DNA from 2 places in the Massilia sp. Soil_C_3 genome. Region 2 is predicted to be linked to the other one. Evidence: predicted binding sites of a transcription regulator. Region 2 holds the regulator's gene; the other holds the start of a gene.
What was found. The regulator FNR, encoded in region 2, switches genes on or off when oxygen is low (the NO sensors DNR and NnrR bind a similar motif). The targets are predictions, from matches to a motif close to TTGATNNNNATCAA.
Positions count from the first base shown of each region.

Region 1: a site for FNR is predicted at 1,310-1,323, ahead of AC3A6F_RS15960 (universal stress protein). Genes of this name have one in related genera too.

Region 1 is NZ_JBDGJG010000007.1:169,775-173,178, forward strand. It holds gene AC3A6F_RS15945 (Rap1a/Tai family immunity protein) at 1-224, shown strand, start outside; gene AC3A6F_RS15950 (T6SS effector amidase Tae4 family protein) at 221-646, shown strand; gene AC3A6F_RS15955 (hypothetical protein) at 806-1,081, shown strand; gene AC3A6F_RS15960 (universal stress protein) at 1,477-2,325, shown strand; gene AC3A6F_RS15965 (PHA/PHB synthase family protein) at 2,354-3,404, shown strand, end outside.
Region 2 is NZ_JBDGJG010000008.1:301,178-304,581, reverse strand. It holds gene AC3A6F_RS18505 (DMT family transporter) at 1-565, opposite strand, end outside; gene AC3A6F_RS18500 (AraC family transcriptional regulator) at 628-1,386, opposite strand; gene fnr (fumarate/nitrate reduction transcriptional regulator Fnr) at 1,391-2,152, opposite strand; gene AC3A6F_RS18490 (TorD/DmsD family molecular chaperone) at 2,394-3,080, shown strand; gene AC3A6F_RS18485 (formate dehydrogenase) at 3,067-3,300, shown strand; gene AC3A6F_RS18480 (formate dehydrogenase subunit alpha) at 3,319-3,404, shown strand, end outside.

The DNA of each region.
Region 1 (3,404 bases), on a different contig from region 2:
TGCGCCGTGAGCGTGCGATGGGCTACATGGATGGCGTCATGGATGGCACGGTCGGCCTGCTCTGGTGCCCGGCTGGGCAGCACGTTGGGCATGAGCTCAGCTACCTGGCCGCTGAGCAAATGGAGTTGCTGCCGGCGGACCAGTTGAAGAAAGGTGCCGCACCACTCATCGTGGCTGCCCTGGCCAAGATCTACCCATGCCCAACCAAAGGGAGGACGTCGTGAGACCGGCACTGCTCAGCGTGATGATGCACTATCCTAACCGCACCAAACGTGAAGATCTGTATGCCGACATTGGCTGGAATGACCTTATCGACGATAGGGCCTACAACGACACCTGCGCGATTCGCATAAGCTATGGCCTGCTCATGGCCGGGGTGAGCTTGCCCGGCGCGCGGATGAAGGCGAATGCTGGCGCCCTCAAGGGCAAGTACGTCGAGCCGGGCCAAGCCAAGTTGTCGAACATATTGCGGCACCAGTGGGGCGCGCCCGAGGTCTACAGGGGCGAGCAAGCTGCGCGCAACGGAATAGGCTCGCGTACAGGCGTGGTGTCGTTCTTTCGCATTGGCGGAGGCGACGGCGGTCACGAGTCGGCCGAGATGGTGGCACTGGTCGGCGTCATGAGCACGACATTCGAGGTCGCTTGAGTACCAACGAACCACGACGCCCATGGTCCGACATTGAATGCATCCATTTCACAACACTCGAGCAGCCGGAAGCAAGAGAGTCAAGGCTTTACCTGTTCAGTATCTTGCGCACTCACAAGTTCCGTAATACGCTGACTAGGTTAACTTCTGGCGGGCATCATGGGATTTTTCTCGGCATCAAAATCGTTCTTTTCTGCCATCGCGGGCGCGCTCACGACGACCCATTCCTGGCAGTACAACACGGCCCGAGACCAGCGCACCTGCACCTGCTGCGGCCGGCAAGAAGAAATGGTCCTCGACCTGGTCAGCACGAACTGGGAAATGCTCGTTCCCGGCGACCTGACCGCGCACGCCGCGAAGCCCGCCACCACTGAATCGCAACCGTCCGCCGCACCAGACCTGGTCGCGGCGCGCATCCCAGGCGCCTCCACCTAAAAAAAGGCCGCTGCCGCACGAAGCAGGCAACGGCCAAGTCCTCGGCAGGGCCGAGATGGAGACACAAGAGAACCGACCACTTCGCCGGCAATGACATAAGTATGCGGCCACCGCGCATCGTCACAAGGCCTAAAAGAGGTAATCGCTACCGCGTCCTTGCGTCAGAGCAGTCGTACGCACTCCTGACAATGCCCCTCGGCATTCATCTTCCCTTCTTTCTTAGCTTTTTTGATTCACATCAATCGCGGTCCTGACATGCGTCCGATCCGGGAATAAAGTGGACTTCGAGTAATCCAAGTGTATAGGCCAGATGACGTTCAGGGTCCATCGCCTTGGCGGGATACCGGCATGCCTATCCGCCCGAGTCCGCTTTTACCGAGAAGAAAGGAACGAGCATGTACAAGACCATCGTGGTTCACGTCGACGGCAGCCCCGAGCAAGAGGCGCGCTTGCGTGCCGGCGCACTGCTGGCCAATGCCTTCGACGCCCACCTCGTCGGCAGCGCGGCCACCGGCATTTCCTGGTTCGATTATTCCCTGCTGGTCGGCTCGATGGGGGCGCCGATGATGCCCGAATCCGATTTCAACGGGGTGCGCGAGGCGGTCGAGGCGCGGCTGGAAGAATTCAGCACCGCCGTCGGGCGCCACGGCGTCAACAGTTTCGAGACGCGCATGCTCGAAGACGACGCCCGCTACGCCCTGCTGCTCGAATCGCGCTACGCCGACCTCGTGATCGTCAGCCGCGACGCCGAACCGATCGTCGTGCCGGGCATTCCGGCCCAGGCGCGCGGCTTGCCCGAATACATCGCGCTGCATGGCGCGCGTCCCGTCCTGGTGGTGCCACCCGGCTGGAAAGGACGGCTCCTGCCCGGCACCGCCGTCGTCGGCTGGGATGGCAGCATGCAGGCGATCCGCGCGATCTCCGCCGCCCTGCCCCTGCTGCGGCAGGCGGATGCAGTCAAGCTCACGCTCATCAATCCCGGCGCCATGGCCGAGATGCATGGAGAAGAACCCGGCGCCGACATGGCGCTGCACCTGGCGCGCCATGGGGTCAAGGTCGACGTCGTCATCGAGACCACGCGCAGCAGCACCGGCGAGGCGCTCCTCAAGGTCGCGCGCGAGCACGATGCCGGCTTGATGGTCACGGGCGCCTTCGGCCATAGCCGCTACCGCGAGTTCGTCCTCGGCGGCGTCACCCGCGCGCTGCTGGCGGGCAGCACGACGCCGCTCCTGATCGCGCACTGAGCGCAGCAGCATCCCGCGAGCCCTCTTCATGGCGCCCGACACTCGCCCCGATGCCGCCGGCAGCTCGCGCCGGCTCGAAGGCAGCGCCTGGCTCGGCGGCACCCACCGCCATGCGCGCGTCGCCGGCAGCGGGCATGTCCATGCCGACCTCGTGCTGTGGGCCTGGCTCGGGCGCATGACCGGCAACCTGTCGCCGGCCGCGCTCGGCATGGCGTGGTTCGACTGGGCCAGCCACCTCATGATGTCGCCCGACAAGCAGCACGAACTGGCGAGCGATGCCGTCCTCGGCTGGCAGCGCTGGCTGCAATACCTGGTCACGCCGGCCGCCGATGGCGCCGACCTGGTGCGGCCGCTGGCCCAGGACAAGCGTTTCGTGGATCCGGCCTGGAATACCTCGCCCTGGCGCCAGCTCAGCCAGGGCTTCCTGCTGAGCCAGCAATGGTGGCACCGCGCCACCTCCACCGTGCGCGGCGTCGCGCCGCACCATGCCGACGTCGTCACTTTCCTCGCGCGCCAGATGCTCGACTGCGTGGCGCCGTCCAACTTCGTCACCACCAACCCCGTCGTACAGCGCGCCGTGCTGGCCAGCGGCGGGCTGAACCTGGCCAATGGCGCCGCGCGCGCCTGGCGCGACGTACAAGCCCAGCTCGCGGGCAAGCCGCGCGAGGTCAACTACCGGCCAGGACGCGAGGTAGCCGTCACGCCGGGCAAGGTGGTGATGCAGAACCGGCTCATCGAATTGCTGCGCTACGACCCGGTCGGCCCCGCCGTGCACGCAGTGCCGCTGCTGATCGTGCCGGCCTGGATCATGAAGTTCTACATCCTCGACCTGTCGCCGCACAATTCCCTGGTGCGCTACCTGGTCGAGCGCGGCCATACCGTGTACATGGTGTCGTGGAAGAATCCGCAAGCCGAAGACCGCGACCTCACCATGGACGACTACCGCCAGCTGGGCATCACTGCCGCGCTCGACGCCATCGTGGCCCAGACCGACGCCAGCAAGATCAATGCCGCTGGCTATTGCCTGGGCGGCACCCTGCTCGCGATCGCCGCCGCCGCCATGGCGCGCGACCACGACC
Region 2 (3,404 bases):
TGCGCGCCAGCCAGCGGCTGTTATGTACCGCGAAGATGGTCCACGACACCAGCGCACCGAAGGCGCAGGCCAGGCCGGCCAGCGATCCCGGGGCAGACGCCGACAGCGACTCCCAGCCGATGCAGGCCAGGCCGGCGCCACTCAGCAGCAGCGAAGGCAGCAGACGGCGCAGTGGCACCGCGTCGCCGTCGCGCGAACCGACCAAGGTGACCGCGATCGGCAGCAACCCGATCACGATCGAGGCCATGGCCACGCCGCCCAGTTGCACGGCATTGGCGAGAAACAGGTAATAGACGATATTGCCGGTGAGGCTGAGCCCGATCAAGGTGCGCCAGGCCGGCCAGCCGAGGTGGCGGCGCAACCGTCCCCAGGCAGGGTAGATGAGGATGGCGGCGACCAGGCCATAGGCCAGGTAGCGTCCGGCCGAGAGCTGGATCGGCAGGAATTCGGGCGCCAGTTCCGGGGCCAGGAAGACCAGGCCCCAGAGTGCGCCGGCGGCGATCCCGGCGCCGATGCCGAGCAGGGTGGAGCGGGACAGTCCGCCCGCGCCAGTAGCTGTGTACATGATGAGAATCTCCTTTGAGTGGAGATTCTCTGGCCTGGACCTGCCCCTGGTCTTGGCCGGGACTACTGCGGTTTTGGCGACTTCTCCTGACCCGCACGCCGATAGGCGGCGGGCGTGGTGTCGAACACGCGGCGCATCGCCCGCGTCAGGCTGGCCTGGTCCGAGAAGCCGCAGGCCAGGGCGATGTCGGCCACGCTGCGCGCGCTGTGGGTCAACAGGCCGCGTGCGCAATCCAGGCGGCAGCCCAGCAGCCAGGCATGTGGGGTGCTGTCCATCTCTTCGCGAAACAGCGCGTGCAGGCGGCTGACGCTCAGGTTGGCGGCGCGCGCCATCGATTCGGTGCTCCAGGCCAGGCCGGGCGCGGCCTCGATGCGCGCCAGCAGGGCCGCCAGGCGCGAGGTGGCGCGCGGCGCGTCCAGGCTCAGGGTGTCGAGCAGCAGCGGCACCCAGCCGTGCACCAGCGATCGGGCCGGCGCGGATTCACGGGCCATCAGTCCCATGAACTCGACCAGCTTGCGCGCCGCAGGGCCGAGCGTGACGAAGGGCCGCTCGAGCAGGCGCTGCCAGGGACCGTCGCCGAAGGCGGCGCCGTCGACGTCGACGATCAGGGAATCATTCGCGCCCGGGCTCGACTGCGCATGCCAGGCGCCGGGCGCCACCAGCGCGCCATGCAGGGGATCGAGGCGGCCGCGCCGCTCTTCGATGTCGAGCACGACTTCGCCGTGCACCGGCAGCACCAGCTGGGCGAAGTCGTGGCGGTCGCCCCAGTGCACGCGGTCGTAGCTGCGCAGGTGCAGGTCGCACGACGGCAGCGGCGTCATGCTGTCAGGCCATCGGGCTGCACACGTCGGTGCCGGCCGCCAGCGCCTTCAGCTTGACCGGATCGAGCAGGGTGACTTCGCGCTTGTCGACCTCGAGCCAGCCCTGCTTTTTAAAGCGCGACAGCAGGCGGCTGATGCTTTCGATCGTCAGGCCCAGGTAGTTGCCGATGTCTTCGCGCGACATGCGCAGCTGGAAGCGGTTGGCCGAATAGCCTCGGGTGGCATAGCGCGCCGACAGGTTGACCAGGAACACGGCGAAGCGCTGCTCGGCGCGCATATTGCCGAGCAGGAGCATGACGTTCTGCTCGCGCGTGATTTCCTGGCTCATGATGCGGTGGAAGTGGCGCAGCAGGGTCGGCACTTCGCCGAACAGGTCTTCCAGGCGCGCGAACGGGATCTCGCACACCTCGGAATCTTCCAGCGCCACCGCGTCGCAATGGTGGGTGCCACTGATCGCATCCATGCCCAGCAGCTCGCCGGCCATCTGGAAGCCAGTGATCTGGGCTTCACCGGCGGCATTCACCTGATAGGTCTTGAAGTGGCCGAAGCGCACCGCGTACAGGTTGCGGAACGATTCGCCGACGCTGTACAGGCGCTCGTCGCGCTCCAGGCGGCGACGGCGGCCGATGATCTTGTCCAGGCGGTCGATGTCGGCGTCTTCGAGGCCCATCGGCAGGCACAGCTGGTGCATGCTGCACTGGGCGCAGGATTTGAGGGCGTGGATATTGAGTGGCGGCTCGGCTTGCCGGGACAGGGTCTGGCTCATGAGGGATGGTCGCTTGGTTCGGTACACCGCGATTATAGACGTGTTGAAGCGTCAATCTCGACAAACACATGCCATTTATTTGCAATTGAGAAACAACTCCGTTGCGTTCCGTTGCGTTCCGGTCGTTCGGCGCCCCTGCTCACCCATACCGGGTTCATTTAGCCTTAAACGCAACTGTGCGCACTCAATATCAATCGAGGCCTACACTGCCATATAAATTGAACAACTGGAGTGATCCCCAGTGTCATCAACTACTGAGACCGTGTCCGATCGCAGCGCCTTTGCCACCGCAATCGCGCGCCCGGACCTGCCGCCGGGCGGCGAAGACCAGGCCAGGGCGGATCTGTATGCCTTGCTCTCCCGCCTGCTGCTGGCCGCGCCCGACGCGGCGCTGCTCGATGCGCTCGCATCCAGCGATCCCATCCTGGCTGAGGGCGGCGACCCGGCGCTCGAACGCGCCTGGGATCAACTGACCGTGGCGTCCGGCGTGATGGACCCCCGGCTCGTCCACGATGAATTCAGCGCGCTGTTCGTCAGCGTCGGCACCCCGCCGGTCGACCCGTATGGCTCGCGCTACCTGGCCGGCTACATGAACGACACGCCGCTGGCGCACCTGCGCGAAGACCTGGCCCGGCTTGGCCTGGCGCGCATACAGGGGCGGGGCGAGTTCGAAGACCACCTCGGCGCGCTGTGCGAGACCATGCGCGTGCTGGTGGCCGGCGCGCCCGGCATCCGGCGCCAGCCGCTGGACGTGCAGCGCCGCTTCTTCGAGGCCCACATCGGCTCCTGGTGCATGCGCGCGCTGGACGACATCGCCAATGCCGACGACGCCAACTATTACCGCCTGGTCGCCCGCTTCGCACAGGCGTTCCTGGCAATCGAGGCGGAAAGCTTTGGAGTAGGAGAGGACACCGATGAACAAGCATGATCCACGAGTCCAGCAGGATCCCGGCCAGGACCGGCCCGACCCGGCGCGGCGCGGCTTCCTGAAAGCCGCCCCGCTGGGCGCGCTGGTGGTGGCCGCTGCCGCCGCCCCGGCGACCGCGGCGCCACAGGCCGCCCCGGCCGCGCCCGACCCCAAGGTCAAGCGCGGCTACCACGAGACGGATCACATCCGCCGCTATTACGAGACCGCCGCCTACTGGTAGGCAAGCAGAGGAATCGATATGTCACTGGTCAAGTCCACGCGCGACAGCGCGTTGAAACGGCGCCGCTTCCTGGTCGGGGCTGGCGTTGCCGCCGGCGCCGGCGC